DNA from 3 places in the Microbispora sp. NBC_01389 genome. Region 1 is predicted to be linked to each of the others. Evidence: predicted binding sites of a transcription regulator. Region 1 holds the regulator's gene; each other region holds the start of a gene.
What was found. Region 1 encodes LexA, which represses DNA repair genes until DNA is damaged. Its sites were predicted from a motif close to TCGAACANNTGTTCGA; they were not measured.
Positions count from the first base shown of each region.

Region 2: recA (recombinase RecA) is a predicted target of LexA. The motif match lies at 1,951-1,966, and genes of this name have one in related genera.
Region 3: OG344_RS00530 (DUF6504 family protein) is a predicted target of LexA. The motif match lies at 2,566-2,581, and genes of this name have one in related genera.

Region 1 is NZ_CP109552.1:7,373,773-7,378,485, forward strand. It holds gene OG344_RS32510 (vitamin B12-dependent ribonucleotide reductase) at 1-1,383, opposite strand, end outside; gene nrdR (transcriptional regulator NrdR) at 1,505-1,963, opposite strand; gene lexA (transcriptional repressor LexA) at 2,393-3,106, shown strand; gene OG344_RS32525 (MalY/PatB family protein) at 3,192-4,289, shown strand; gene OG344_RS32530 (cellulase family glycosylhydrolase) at 4,359-4,713, opposite strand, start outside.
Region 2 is NZ_CP109552.1:4,252,179-4,256,891, reverse strand. It holds gene OG344_RS19180 (regulatory protein RecX) at 1-650, opposite strand, end outside; gene recA (recombinase RecA) at 659-1,783, opposite strand; gene OG344_RS19170 (hypothetical protein) at 2,114-2,389, shown strand; gene OG344_RS19165 (ABC transporter permease) at 2,460-3,545, opposite strand; gene OG344_RS19160 (ABC transporter ATP-binding protein) at 3,542-4,420, opposite strand; gene OG344_RS19155 (transcriptional regulator) at 4,413-4,713, opposite strand, start outside.
Region 3 is NZ_CP109552.1:98,337-103,049, forward strand. It holds gene OG344_RS00525 (DNA polymerase III subunit alpha) at 1-2,195, opposite strand, end outside; gene OG344_RS00530 (DUF6504 family protein) at 2,225-2,491, opposite strand; gene OG344_RS00535 (hypothetical protein) at 2,681-3,889, opposite strand; gene OG344_RS00540 (alpha/beta fold hydrolase) at 3,999-4,613, shown strand; gene OG344_RS00545 (alpha/beta fold hydrolase) at 4,559-4,713, shown strand, end outside.

The sequences.
Region 1 (4,713 bases):
GTCGACGAAGCCGATCTCGTCGGCGAAGGCGCGCCGGTCGCCCGCGGACTGGATGCGCAGGGTCCAGCAGCCCTTCCGGTCCTCGCGCGCGTCCTTCTTGAAGCCCACCCGGGCGTAGATCCCGAAGCGCAGCAGCAGCGCCTGCATGCCCCGGACCAGCTTCTCGGAGATCATGTCGACCTCGACGACGGCCGACCGCTCCCGCATGGAGACGAAGCCCTCGGCCTGGAACACGCTGCGCAGATACGCGGCGACGACCGGCAGCGGCGCCGTACGGAGCCGGGCCGGGACCTCCATGTCGGTCCCTCGCGCGCGCAGCCCCCACGCCTCGACGAACTCCTCAAGCCCCCGCCCGTAGAGGCGGGTCCTGCGGCAGTCCAGCGAGGCGTCCTGTGTCTCCACCGCGCGCTCCTTGCGGTGGACACCCGGCAGGACCTCGTCCAGCGCCCTGGTGACCCAGGCCAGCTCGGCGGGGGTGACGGTGATGGCCTCGATCGTGAGGGAGCGGTTCGTCCCCTCGTACTGGCCGACGAACCCGTCGGACTGGAGCCAGCCCGCCAGCGCCGCCTCGGCCACCTCGTGGTGGTCGATCTCCCGCTCGCCGTAGGCGGCACGCCGGTGCCACTCGAGCTGGTCGTCCGGCCGCAGCGTGCCGGCCTCGACGAAGCGCCCCGTCCCCTCGCCGGTCGCCTTCCAGACGAGGTGGTCGGCGGTCACGTCGAGGGTGTACCCGGCCTTCGTGTGGATCCGGAGCACGTCCTTGACACCGTTCGCCTTGGTGGCGACGATTCTGGTCAGCCCGTGCGCGTCGTAGACCTTGGCGCCGACCGCGTCCGCCTCGACGAGCTCGCCAATCGGCACAAGACCCGCCGGGGTGCTGACCATGGCGTCGTACGGCTGGCAGGCGCTCACCTGCTGGGGGGAGCGGGTGCCGACGTTGAACCAGACCGGGGAGTTGAAGCTGAAGATCTGGTGGATCAGCGCGTGCTTGAGCTCGTGGTCGAAGATCTCCGCGTCCTCCTCGGAGGCGAAGTAGCCGTTCTCGACGCCGGTCCTGGTGTAGACGCCCACCACCCGGTCGACGAGCTGCCGCAGGCTCGACTCGCGCTGCGCGGTGCCCACCGCGCCCCGGAAGTACTTGGTGGTCACGATGTTGGCCGCGTTGACCGACCAGGAGGCGGGGAACTCCACGCCGTGCTGCTCGAAGTTGACCGAGCCATCGCGCCAGTTGGTCATCACGACGTCGCGCCGCTCCCAGCGGACCTCGTCGTACGGGTGGACACCCGGGGTTGTGAAGATGCGCTTCATCTTCAGGCCCCTGCGCGGGCGCTTCGCTCCCCGGCCTCCCGCCCCCGCCGCCGTGCCGCTAACGGTCTCCGTCATGACTTCCCCCTCCCGGGGCCCGGTGGAGCCCCTCTTTCCGACCACGCTCGTCACACCCTCGTCGTCACGCCGCACGGCTCGCTTCTCGCCCGCCCGCCGCGCCGGCTTCCGGGGCCGGCGGCTACTCCCCGCCGCCGTGGGCCGCCCTGAGCCGCTCGATCTCGGCTTCGAAGTCCGCCAGCGTCTCGAAGCTCCGGTAGACCGACGCGAACCGCAGGTACGCCACCTCGTCCAGGTCGCGGAGCGGGCCAAGGATGGCCAGCCCCACCTCGTGTGAGGCGATCTCCGCGGCGCCGGTGGCCCGGATGGTCTCCTCCACGCGCTGCCCGAGCTGGGCGAGGGAGTCCTCGCCGACCGGGCGTCCCTGACAGGCCCGCCGTACGCCCGCGACGACCTTCTCCCGGGAGAACGGCTCGGTGACCCCGCTGCGCTTGCTCACCATGAGCAGCACGGTCTCCTGAGTGGTGAACCTGCGCCCGCATTCGGGGCAGGTGCGGCGGCGGCGGATGGCCGCCCCGTCTTCGGCTGCGCGGCTGTCCACGACCCGTGTGTCCAGGTGGCGACAGAACGGACAGTGCACTTCATCGCCTCCCTGAACGCACATCCCGAACACAAGGTGTAGTGAACTTACACCGCTGTGACTACTAGATGTTGGGGTCCAACGGTAGAAGTGCCCGTCCTTGAACGCAAGTCGAACCGGGCGTGGCGGGGGAAGTTCCTGCTCGCCTGGCGTGTCGTCCCACGCGCCTCAGGCGCATCCCCTGTCCCGGGACGCGGGAATAGGCCGTACGGCGTTTTCGCGCCCGGATTTCTCCATTCCTTCTGAGCCGGGCGAACGACCGGCCGAGAAGATCGGGTAAATCGAACACGGGATCGATCGAACTCCCGTACGATGAGGAGAACGGCGAGATCGGCGATTTCGCTGGATATCGAACAATTGTTTGACGGTGATCTTGAATCGCGGTACGGTCGCTCTGTGCGACATGAGGAACACGGATTGAGAGGTGGCATCGTGAGTGACCGAAGTGAGCAGGCGAATGGCGTCAGCGACCTCGCGGTTCGTCGGCGCGACTCGCTTGGCCTCACCCCCAGGCAGCGGAAGATCCTCGAGGTGATCCGCGACTCGGTCCAGCAGCGCGGCTATCCGCCGTCCATGCGGGAGATCGGCGAGGCCGTCCAGCTGACCAGCACCTCCAGCGTGTCGCACCAGCTCACGGCGCTCCAGCGTAAGGGCTACCTCCGCCGGGACCCGCACCGCCCCCGGGCGCTGGAGGTCAGGCTCCCCGGCGAGCCGGTCCTGTGGGTCGACCCGGACGCCGCCGAGGAGGAGAGCGGCTTCAACCGGCCCACCGCGGCGTACGTGCCGCTGGTCGGCCGCATCGCCGCCGGTGGCCCCATTCTCGCCGAGCAGAGCATCGAGGACGTGTTCGCGCTGCCCAAGCAGCTCGTCGGCGAGGGCACGCTGTTCCTGCTCCAGGTCTCCGGCGACTCGATGATCGAGGCCGCCATCGCAGACGGCGACTGGGTCGTGGTGCGGCAGCAGCCGGTCGCCGACAACGGCGACATCGTCGCGGCGATGATCGACGGCGAGGCCACCGTGAAGACGTTCAAGCGCAAGGACGGGCACGTGTGGCTGGTGCCGCACAACCCGAACTACGAGCCGATCCCCGGCGACGAGGCCACCGTGCTCGGCAAGGTCACGGCCGTCCTGCGCAAGCTGTAGTCAGGCCCTGTGCCGGCGTCCCACCGCGGGACGCCGGCATGACTGCCCTCCGGATGACCGATATCCGGCGATTAGGGTGAGTCCCGTGAAACTCGACTCGCTCTCCCTGGAGGCCGCCCGCACCCGTGACGGGATCAAGTGGGCCCTGGCCGCGCCCGGTGTCATCCCCGCCTGGGTCGCCGACATGGACTTCCCGGTGCCCGAGGCGGTCCGGGAGGCCGTCGCGCGACGCGCGGCCACGGATCTCGGCTATCCCGCGTGGCTGGACGAGCCGACCGCCGGGCCGCTGGCCGAGGCGTTCGCCGAGCGGATGGAGGCGAGGTACGGCTGGCGGGCCGATCCCGCGCACGTGCGGTCCTACACCGACCTCAACCAGGCCCTCCAGGTGCTGCTGCACCTCATGACGGAGCCCGGCGACGCCGTGGCGCTGCACGTCCCGGCCTACGACCCCTTCCTCGTCACCATCACCGGGATGGGCCGCCGCCTCGTGCCGATGCCGCTGACGGCCGAGGGCCGGTTCGAGGTCCCCGCCGAGCCCGTACGCGTGCTCCTGCTGGTCAACCCGCAGAACCCGTCGGGCCGGTCGTTCACCCGGGAGGAGCTGGAGGAACTCGCCGCGTACGCCGACCGGCACGGCACGCTGGTGATCGCGGACGAGATCCACGCCGACCTGACGTACGCCCCGGCCCGGCACATCCCGTTCGCCACGATCCTGCCCGAGCGGACGGTCACGCTGACCTCCGCCAGCAAGGCGTTCAACATGGGCGGGCTGCACTGCTCGGTGGCCCATGTGGGCGCCAGGGACGTCAGGGACGCGCTCGGCCGTCAGCCCGCCCACATCTACGGCGCGCCGAGCGTCCTCGGAGTGGAGGCCACGGTGGCCGCGTGGCGGCACGGCCAGACGTGGCTGGAGGAGGTGCTGGCGATCCTGGACCGCAACCGCCGGCTCATCGCCGAGCGGCTCCCGGCCGGGGTGGGCTACCGCATGCCCGACGCCACCTATCTCGCGTGGCTCGACTTCGGCATCCCCGACGCCGCCTCCTTCGTCGAGAGGGAGGCCCGGGTCAGGCTCAACCCGGGCCCCAACTACGGAGGTGGCGACACGTTCGCCCGCCTCAACTTCGCGACGTCGGCGCCGATCCTGGAGGAGATCCTGGCCAGGATCGCCGCCGCCGTGAAGTAGGCCGCCGTGAAGTAGGCCGCCGTGAAGTAGGCCGCCGTGAAGTAGGCCGCCTGCTCAGCTCGCCGCCGTTCAGCTCGCCGTGCAGGTGACCTGCGACGGCACGCCGTTGGTGCCGGACCAGCTCGCGTTGAACCCGAACGCCGTGGACGCCCCGGCGCCGAGCGCGCCGTTGTAGGACATGTTCGTCACCGTGACGTTGGATCCGCTGGCGCTGAGCGTGCCGTTCCAGAGCTGGCTGATGCTCTGCCCGTTCGGGAAGGCCCACTTCACGGTCCAGCCCGAGATGGCGGAGCCGCCCGCCTTCACCGTGACCTCACCCTGGAAGCCGCCGCTGTCCTCGTTGACGATCTTGTAGGTGGCGGTGCAGGACTTGCCCCCGTTCCCGCTGGGAGACGCGGACGGTGACGCCGACGGCGACCTCGGC
Region 2 (4,713 bases), 3.1 Mb from region 1:
TCGATGAGCCCGACCTCGGAGAACCGCTCCAGGACGGCGTTCGCCGCCTCCTCGGGCACGTCCCGCTTTCGCAGGGCGTCCGCGAGCTGTGCCCGCGTCCTGGGCGCCATCGTCAGCAGCCGCAGGCAGATGGCCCTGGCCACCGCCTCGGGGTCGGCCGGCGGCCCCTCTCTCGCCGCGCTCCCCTCTCCCGGCCCGTCCGGCAGCCACTCCCCGGACCGCTCCCGCCGCTCGCCCCGGCCTCGGCGAGCTTCCCAGGCTCCCTGGTCTTCCCGGTCGGCGTCCTGCGCTCTGCGGTTCTCCCGCTTCCTGCCGCGCCCCTGACGCCGGCGCCCGGACCCGGCGGCGGCCCGGCCCGTGTCGTCCCGGTCCCAGAGGTCGAACCCACCGGGGCCGGCGGAGCCGGCAACGTCGCCGGAGCTGTCAGCATCGCCAGAACTGCCGGAGCCGCCGACACCGTCCGGGGCTCGCCGTTCACGCCTGCGGATCTGCGCCCGCAGGGCGCCGATCGTCGCGGACGCGTCATCGGCCGAGCCAGCCGAACCGGCCGGCTCCCCGACCGGCCCCCAGGGTCCCGAGTTCCAGTCCCCCGGCCCGAACTCGTCGTCCGGGCCCTCGTCATCCGGGCCGGGGTGCTCGTCGCGCCTCATGCCTGCGCTCAGACGTCACCCGGCTTGGGCGCGGCGGCCGCCTTGCTGCCCCGGCCCGACGCGGACGCGGTCGCCCGGCCCGCCGTGGGCGCGGGCGCGGCGGCCGGAGCGGCGGGCGCTTCGGTCGGCGTGTCGAGCTTGGGCCCGACCCCCAGCTTCTCCTTGATCTTCTTCTCGATCTCGTTGGCGATGTCGGGGTTGTTCTTCAGGAAGTTGCGGGCGTTCTCCTTGCCCTGCCCGAGCTGGTCGCCCTCGTACGTGTACCAGGCGCCCGCCTTCCGCACGAACCCGTGCTCGACACCCATGTCGATCAGGCCGCCCTCACGGGAGATGCCCATGCCGTAGAGGATGTCGAAGTCGGCCTGGCGGAACGGCGGGGCCATCTTGTTCTTGACGACCTTCACCCGGGTCCGGTTGCCGACCGGCTCGGTGCCGTCCTTGAGCGTCTCGATCCGGCGCACGTCCAGCCGCACCGACGCGTAGAACTTCAGCGCCTTCCCACCCGTGGTGGTCTCGGGACTCCCGAACATGACGCCGATCTTCTCGCGGAGCTGGTTGATGAAGATGGCGGTGGTCCGGGTCTGGTTCAGGGCGCCGGCGATCTTGCGCAGCGCCTGCGACATGAGGCGGGCCTGGAGGCCGACGTGGCTGTCGCCCATCTCGCCCTCGATCTCCGCCTTCGGCACGAGGGCCGCCACGGAGTCGATCACGATGATGTCGACGGCGCCGGAGCGGATCAGCATGTCGGCGATCTCGAGGGCCTGCTCACCGGTGTCCGGCTGGGAGACGAGCAGCGCGTCGACGTCGACGCCCAGCTTCTTCGCGTACTCGGGGTCGAGGGCGTGCTCGGCGTCGATGAAGGCGGCGATGCCGCCGCCCCGCTGGGCGTTGGCCACGGCGTGCAGGGCGACCGTCGTCTTACCGGAGGACTCCGGGCCGTACACCTCCACGATCCGGCCCCGGGGGAAGCCACCGATGCCGAGAGCCACGTCGAGAGCGATGGCGCCGGTGGGGATGACCTCGATCGGGGCGCGCGCGTCGTCTCCGAGGCGCATGACGCTGCCCTTGCCGAACTGCCGCTCGATTTGCGCGAGGGCGGTCTCAAGGGCCTTCTCGCGGTCGTTGATTGCCATTGGATGCCCCCTGGAGGGTGGTCGTCTGCTCGGTCACCGAAAAGCTACGGGGTGCGACCGACAATTTCCTGAGCTTCCCGCACACCGCCCGGAGGGTGGGTGCGGCGGTCCGCCGCGTCCGGGCGCCGCGCGCGGCGCACACCCCGTGGGCGACCAGACCAATATAGCCGAACGACTGTTCGATCACATGAGGAACCGCCGCCGACATCGGGAAACCGGCCGGAGTTCCCGCCGCCGTTACATTCCCGGGCGTTACCCGTTCATGGTTGTCGTCCCGTTGACCTGCGACGATCCTTGTAACAAAGCTGGATCTCCCGCGAAGGGGGCCTCGTGACGGGCACCGGCGACTACGGCAGGCAGCGCCTGGCCTACCTGGAGGCACTCGCCGCCCGGCTTCCCGGCCACGGCCTCGGCGCCCGGGTGATCGGCGGGGACACCCCCGTCCTCTCCGTATGGCACCCGGAGACCGGCAGGCAGACGATCGTCTTCGCGATTCCGGCCGGGGAGGGCTGGATGTTCCTGTGGGCTCCGGGCGGGCAGGAGAGCGCCGACGATCCCGGGCGCGCGGCCGAGCTGATCACCGCGACGCTCACCCGGCCACTCTGACCCGCCGGGATCTCCCCCGGAGCCCCACCGGAACCCGGCGGAAACCCGCCGAGCCCGGTCCCGTACGCACTCAGCGCAGGACCTCGCCCAGTCTGACCCGGGCGCCCGTACGGAGCACCGCGCGCTGGTACACCCGGGCGGCGAACAGCAGCACGCCCACGACGGCCGCGATCATGAGCGCCACGGCGAGGAGGATCTCTCCCAGCGGCACGCCGGTGGCCGCCGTGCGCACGGGCATGACCATGGACGAGAACGGCGGCACGAGCGACAGGACGCGCGCGACCGTGCCGGTGGGCTGGACGGCGGCGAAGTAGGCCGTCACATAGGTCAGCATCATGAGCGTGGTCATCGGCGTCAGCACCGTGTTCAGCTCCTCCTGTCTCGACACCAGCGAGCCGAAGGTGGCGGCGAGCACGGCGAAGAACGCGTAGCCCAGCACGAACCAGACGAGCGCGCTGACGACGATCCCGCCCATTCCCGGTGGGAGGTCGGCCGCGAAGCCGGTCGCGACCGACGCGGCCAGTCCGGCGGCGACGACCACGGCGAGGTTGACCAGCCCCAGGACGCCCAGCCCGACGATCTTGCCGCCCAGCAGCTGCCACGGGCGCACCGAGGTCAGCAGGATCTCCACGATCCGGCTGCCCTTCTCCTCCACCACGCCCATCGCGACGTACATCGAGGAGTAGATGAACAGGAAGAACAGCACCATCACGAGCAGGGTGGCGATGCCGGTGCGCACTCCCTGGTAGCGCGCGTCGGCGCCGACCGACTCCACCCGCAGCGGCGTGACCGTGACCCCGGCCGCCTTGATCTGCTCGTCCCGGTGGACGCTTTCGAGGATCAGCCCCAGCCGCTGGTCGAGCTCGCCGTTCGCGACGACCCTGTCCCCGCCGATCAGGGCCGCGTCGACGTCCCCGCCGATCACCGCCTTCCGCGCGGCCGCCTCGTCCGGATACCGCGAGTAGGAGAGCTGGGCGACGGGGGCGGGGGCGGCGCCCACCACGCCGACGTCGAAGGTGCCGTCGCCGCCGAGCGCCTTCGGCAGAAACGCCAGCGCGGCCACCAGGATCGCGCTGATCGCCAGGCTGATCAGGAAGGACTTCGTACGGATCCGCGTGCGGACCTCCCGCTGGGCCACCAGCACCAGGCCGTTCATGCCACCGCCTCCCTGAAGATCTCGGTGAGGGTCGGCTGCCGCCGCCCGAAGTGCTCGACCGTCCCCGCGCTCATCGCCGTACGGAGGACGGCCTGGTCGTCGCCCTCCTCGCAGAGCAGGACATCGCGGTCGCCCTCGCGGACGACCGTGCCGGGAAGACCGTCGGCCCAGCCGGGCGCGGCGTCCCGGACCACGACGCGCAGCACCCCGCGGCCCTCCCGCTCCCGGAGTTCGGCGACCGGGCCGTACGCGACCATCCGGCCCGCGGAGATGATGCCGACCGAGTCGCAGAGCCGTTCGACCAGATCCAGCTGGTGGCTGGAGAAGATGACCGGCACGCCCCCGGCGGCGCGGTCCTTGAGCACCTCCGCCAGCGCGTCGACCGCCAGCGGGTCGAGGCCGGAGAACGGCTCGTCGAGGATCAGCACCGTCGGCTCGTGGACGAGCGCGACCGCGAGTTGCACGCGCTGCTGGTTGCCGAGCGACAGCGCCTCGACGGCGTCGTCGCGCCGCCCGGCCAGGCCGAGCCGTTCGAGCAGTGCGTCGGTGGCCGTGCGCGCGGCGGCCGGGGCGAGCCCGTGGAGCCGGCCGAAGTACTCGATCTGCTCGGCGACCTTCATCTTCTGGTAGAGGCCGCGCTCCTCCGGCATGTAGCCGAACGCGCGGCGATCGTCGTATCCCAGAGGACGCCCGTCGAGCCGCACCTCTCCGGAGTCGGCGCCGAGCACGCCCATCACGATGCGCATGGTCGTCGTCTTGCCCGCGCCGTTGGCGCCGACGAAGCCGAACATCTCACCGGGCCGTACGGTGAAGCCCACCCCGTCGAGGGCGGTCTTGTCTCCGTAGCGTTTGCGCAGTCCGTCGATTTCAAGCACGGGGGGTCGCCTCCATGATTCGCCGCAGCACGTCCAGGTAGTTCTCGAACGCCGCGCGCCCCCGCTCGGTCAGCGAGAGCCACGTGCGCCCCCGCTTGCCGACGAAGGCCTTCTCCACCCGGACGTAGCCGGCTTCTTCGAGCGTGAGGACGTGCTTGCTGAGCAGTGAGTCGCTGACTTCGATCGTGTCGCGGAGGAACCGGAAGTCGGCCTTCTCGGCGGCGGCCAGCGCCGCCACGATCGACAGCCGCACGGGGGCGTGGATGATCTCGTCGAGCTCGTGACGCGGGTGC
Region 3 (4,713 bases), 190 kb from region 1:
AACCACGCCCGCACGGCCTCGCGGCCCTCCGGCGTCCCGAGGGCGCGGCGGGCCCGGTCCGCCTCCGCCAGCCCCGCCCCGGTCATGACGTCGACGACCTTCATGACCTGCTCGTGGAAGACGACCACTCCGTTGGTCTCGCGGAGCGCCTCGCGCAGCGACTCGTGCGGATAACGCGCCTCCCTGAAGCCGTGCCGGGTCTCCAGGTACGGCGTGACCATGTCGGAGTTGACCGGTCCCGGGCGGAACAGCGAGATGTCCACGATCAGGTCGTGCATCGTGCGCGGCTCCAGCTTGGCGACCAGCTCGCGCTGCCCCGGCGACTCGATCTGGAAGCAGCCGATCGTACGGCTGAGGCGGATCATGTCGTAGGTGTCGCGGTCGTCGCGGGGCACGGCCTCCAGGTCGATCCGCCGGCCCTCGACCCGCTCCACCTCCTGGAGGGCGTAGGCGAGGGCCGACTGCATGCGCACGCCGAGCACGTCGAGCTTGAGCAGGCCCGCGTCCTCGACGTCGTCCTTGTCGAACTGCGACATCGGGAACTCCAGCAGGCTGCGCTCGACCGGGGTGCGGTCGCGCAGCGTGGAGTTGCCGATCAGCACGCCGCAGGGGTGCAGCGCGATGTGCCGGGGCAGCCCGTCGAGCCGCTCGGCCAGCCGGAACACCGCCTGGAGCGACCGGTCGTTCAGCCCGCTGTCCCGCAACTCGGGCAGGTCGGACAGCGCGGCCCTGATCTGCCTCGCCCGCACCTGCGGGAACGCCTTGGCGATGACGTCGATCTCGTGCGGCGGCAGGCCCATGGCGGCCCCGACGTCCCTGATCGCGCTGCGGGCGCGGTAGGTCTCCATCATCGACACGCAGGCCACCCGGTCTTCGCCGTACCGGCCGAGGATCGCGCGATAGCAGTCGAGGCGGCGGGCGGACTCCACGTCGAGGTCGATGTCGGGCAGGCCCGGACGGCCCTCGGACAGGAAGCGCTCCATCAGCAGGCCGTGTTCGAGCGGGTTCACCTCGCCGACGCCGATCAGGTAGTTGACCAGGCTGCCGGCTCCCGATCCGCGGATCGCGCACCGCACGCCCATCGCCCGGATCATGTCGGTGATGCCGACGACAGCGGTGAAATATCCCGACAGCCGCTTCCGCTCGATGATCCCAAGCTCGGCCGCCAGGCGGTCGCGGGCCTCCGCCGAGCGGTCCAGGCCCCGCCGGGCCAGCCCCTCCTCGCACCGGTGGCGCAGCAGGGGGACCGGGTCCTCGCCGACCTCCGGCAGGTGCAGCCGGGGCCGTTCGGGTTCGAGCATGGGCACGATCTCGACGGGGTCGAGCACGCACCGCTCGGCCACCCGGCGGGTCTCGGACAGCAGCCGCCCGGCCCGGCCGGGGTCGCCGCCGCAGATCCGCGCGGCCACCCGCGCCATCTCCGCGCCGTCCTTCAGGTACGCGTGGGCCGTGGGGTCGTCGAGGTGCCGCCCGTCGAGGGGCACGAGCTTGCGCGCCGCGTCGAGCACGTTGCCCACCTGGTGGTCGGCGGCGTCCAGGTAGCGGACCGCGTTGGTCAGCACGACCGGCACGCCCATCGAGTCGGCCAGCCCGATCATGCGGGCGGCGACGTTCGCGTCGCGGTAGCCGTACAGGTCGGAGACCTCGACGACCAGATCGGGGAGCACCGCGCGCCAGGCGGCCAGCAGGGCGCGGGCCTGGTCGTCGCGCCGCTCGGCCACCGCGCGGCCGAAGCCGGAGCGGGGCCCGAGCAGCACGGTCAGGCACGGCCCGCCGTCCGGGCCGGTCGCGTGCTCGGCGATCATCCCGGGCGTGACGTACGGCTCGCCGCGCTCCCCCGCCGCGTGCGCGGCGGTGACGAGACGGCACAGCGCGGCCCAGCCGTCGGCGCGCGCGAGCACGACGACCCGCGCCGGCTCGCCCGGCGTCCTCCGTACGGCACGCCGGCCCGGCGCCGGCGGGCCCGCGCCGAGAGCGAGGTCCACGCCGGCGATCGGGCGGACGCCTCGCTCGTGGCACGCCCTGACGTGCTTGATCGCGCCGTAGAGGCCGTCGCGGTCGGTCAGCGCCAGCGTGTCCGCGCCCTGCTCGGCGGCCCGCCGGACGAGGGCGCCGGGGAACGCGGTGCCGTACCGCAGCGAGAAGGCCGACGCCACGTGCAGGTGAGCGAAGGGCGGCCCCTGGAGCGTTCCCATCGGCCCCTGGCTCATCGATCCCAGGCCCATCAATCCCAGGCCCTCAGGAGGAGCCAGCCGTCGCTCGCGGTGTCAAAGCGCAGCTCATAGGTCCCCACCTCCCTGCCGGCCGCCGCCCCCACCCGCCAGAAGCGCCGCTCCCCGGGATCGGCGTCCGAGGTCTTCCACCATTCCCGGGCGACCACCCAGTGATCCTGGATTTCGCGGACGGTGTAGAGCCGGTCACGCCAGACGAACTGCACAGGCTGCCCGTCCCGCACCCACACCTCGATCGGATCGCCGTAAAGTCTGCTCAAGACTCCTTCTCCCTGTGGCTTCGTGGCCACCCGGGGGAAGACGGGCGGATGATTCGGGCAGAATCGCCGCTACTTCGAACATACGTTCACAGGAGGCCGAACGCAAGTCGGCGCGACGCCTTCGGCTGTCCGTTCCGGGAGGCGTTCGCCACACCCAGGCTCCACGCCCGAGCAGCGGTCACCGGCCGGTCATCCGGCCATCCAGATCCCGCTCCCCCGGTAGGGCGGCTCCTCACGCTCGGTACCGTCCGCCGCCACCGCCCAGACGCGCGCCGTCCCCGGCTCCCTGACGACGGACGCCACCCGGGTGTGCCCGAGCGGGCCCGCCGGAAACGTCCTGTGTGTCCACTCGCCGCCCGACAGGTGACCGACCGCCGTGTTCCACTCGTTCTTCGCGTAGAACAGCCAGAACCCGCCCCGGCCGTCGGCCTCCAGCCGCAGGCGGGGGTCGAGCTCGGGCTCGGGGGCCAGGGTGTAGCTCCACCGTCCGTTCTCCCGCCGAAGAAGCAGCGTGCGGCCGCAGAAAGTCACGTCCTCTTCCTGGGTGCCGCAGACCCACGCGACCCAGCCGACGGCCGCCACCCGGCCCGACTCGTCCACCGCGAGGTCGACGAGCTCGGAGAGCTGGTTCCGGTGTAGCGCGGGAACCGCGGGGAGCGGGACCGTGCTCCAGGACCAGCCGTTCCACCGGGCGACGGCCGCCCGGCCGCGGCTGGAACCGGCCACCCAGACCTCGCCGCCGGGCAGGCCGTCCACGTCCTTGGCGACCAGCGGCGGCCGTGCCGTACGCCAGGCGGCGCCGTCCCAGTGCCGCAGATCGGCCCGGGAGCTCCAGGGCTCCTCGGCTCCCCCGGCCCCGTCCAGGAAGTTGGCGTTCAGGATTGCCCAGACGTCGCCGGGGGCCGCCGCGTGCACCCGCTCCGGTTTCCCACCCGGACCGGGTGCCGTGGTCCACCTCCGCCCGTTCCAGCGCGCGGCGGTCCGGTCCCCGAACAGCCACACGTCGCGGTCGGAGGCGGCGGCCACGGCACGCGGCTCGGTCACCGGTGGAGCCGCGACCACCCGCCACCGCCCGCCGTCCCCGCGCAGCAGCAGCGGCGCACTCGCCTCGGGCCCGCAGGCGTGGGGCACCCGGGTGCCGGCCGCCCACACGGTCTTCTCTCGGGTGACGGCCAGGCCCGTGAGACGGTCGCGGTAGTCGTAGTACACGCCCCGCCACTCTCCGCCTTCCGCGCCGCCCGGCCGAGGTGTCGGCGAACCCGCCAGGCAGGAGGGCGACGGGCGCTCCTCCGCGGCGGGTTCGCCACCCATGGCGTCGGCCTCGTTCCAGGTCTCGAGATCGCGGGGCAGAGTCGACCCGCACGCCGCCAGCGTCATCGCGGCCAGCGCCGCCGTCACGCCCCGAATCCACGTCCGCACACCCGTAGGACGCCCCCATCCGGCATCCGGTTCTGCCAAAGCCGCGTTAGGATACGACTGTATCCATTCAGAGGGGACGAGGTGCACGATGCGTACACCCGACCGGCCGTCGGCCTTCACCGGCGACTCCGCGCGTGACAGGTACCACGCCGTCTATGACCGGGTGCTCGGCGAGCTGTGGCCGGTGCCGGTGGACGCCGTCGACATCGAGACCCGCGCCGGCCGTGTGCGGATCCTCCGGGCCGGGCCCGCGACGGGGGATCCCGTGGTCCTCCTGGCCGGCGCCGGCGGGAACGCACTGGCCTGGTACCGCTACATCGAGCCGCTGGCGCGCACGCGCCCGATCCTCGCCGTCGACCCGCTCGGCGAACCCGGCCGCTCGGTCCAGACGCGGCCGCTCGCGACCGGCGCCGAGGTCGGCGGCTGGGTCACCGACGTCCTGGCCGCGGCCGGAGCCGAGCGCGCGCATGTGGTGGGCTCCTCGTACGGCGCCTGGACCGCGGTGGAACAGCAGCGCGGCGGGGGCGGCCGGATCGCGGCGCTGACACTGGTGGACCCGGGCGGCTTCGCGCCGCTACCCGGGCGGTTCATCCGGTGGGCCCTCGCCGGGGCGTCGCCTCCGTCCTTCCTCGCACGTTGCGTCACCGCATGGCCGGCGTGGCGGACAACGGGGTGCTGCGCGAGGATGGGCTGGTGGAGCTGATGCGGGCCGGCTGGTCCTTCCGCCGTCGCATGCCCGTCCCGCCCGCCTACACCGACGAGCAGATACGCGAGGTGCCCGTACCCGTGCAGGTGCTTCTGGG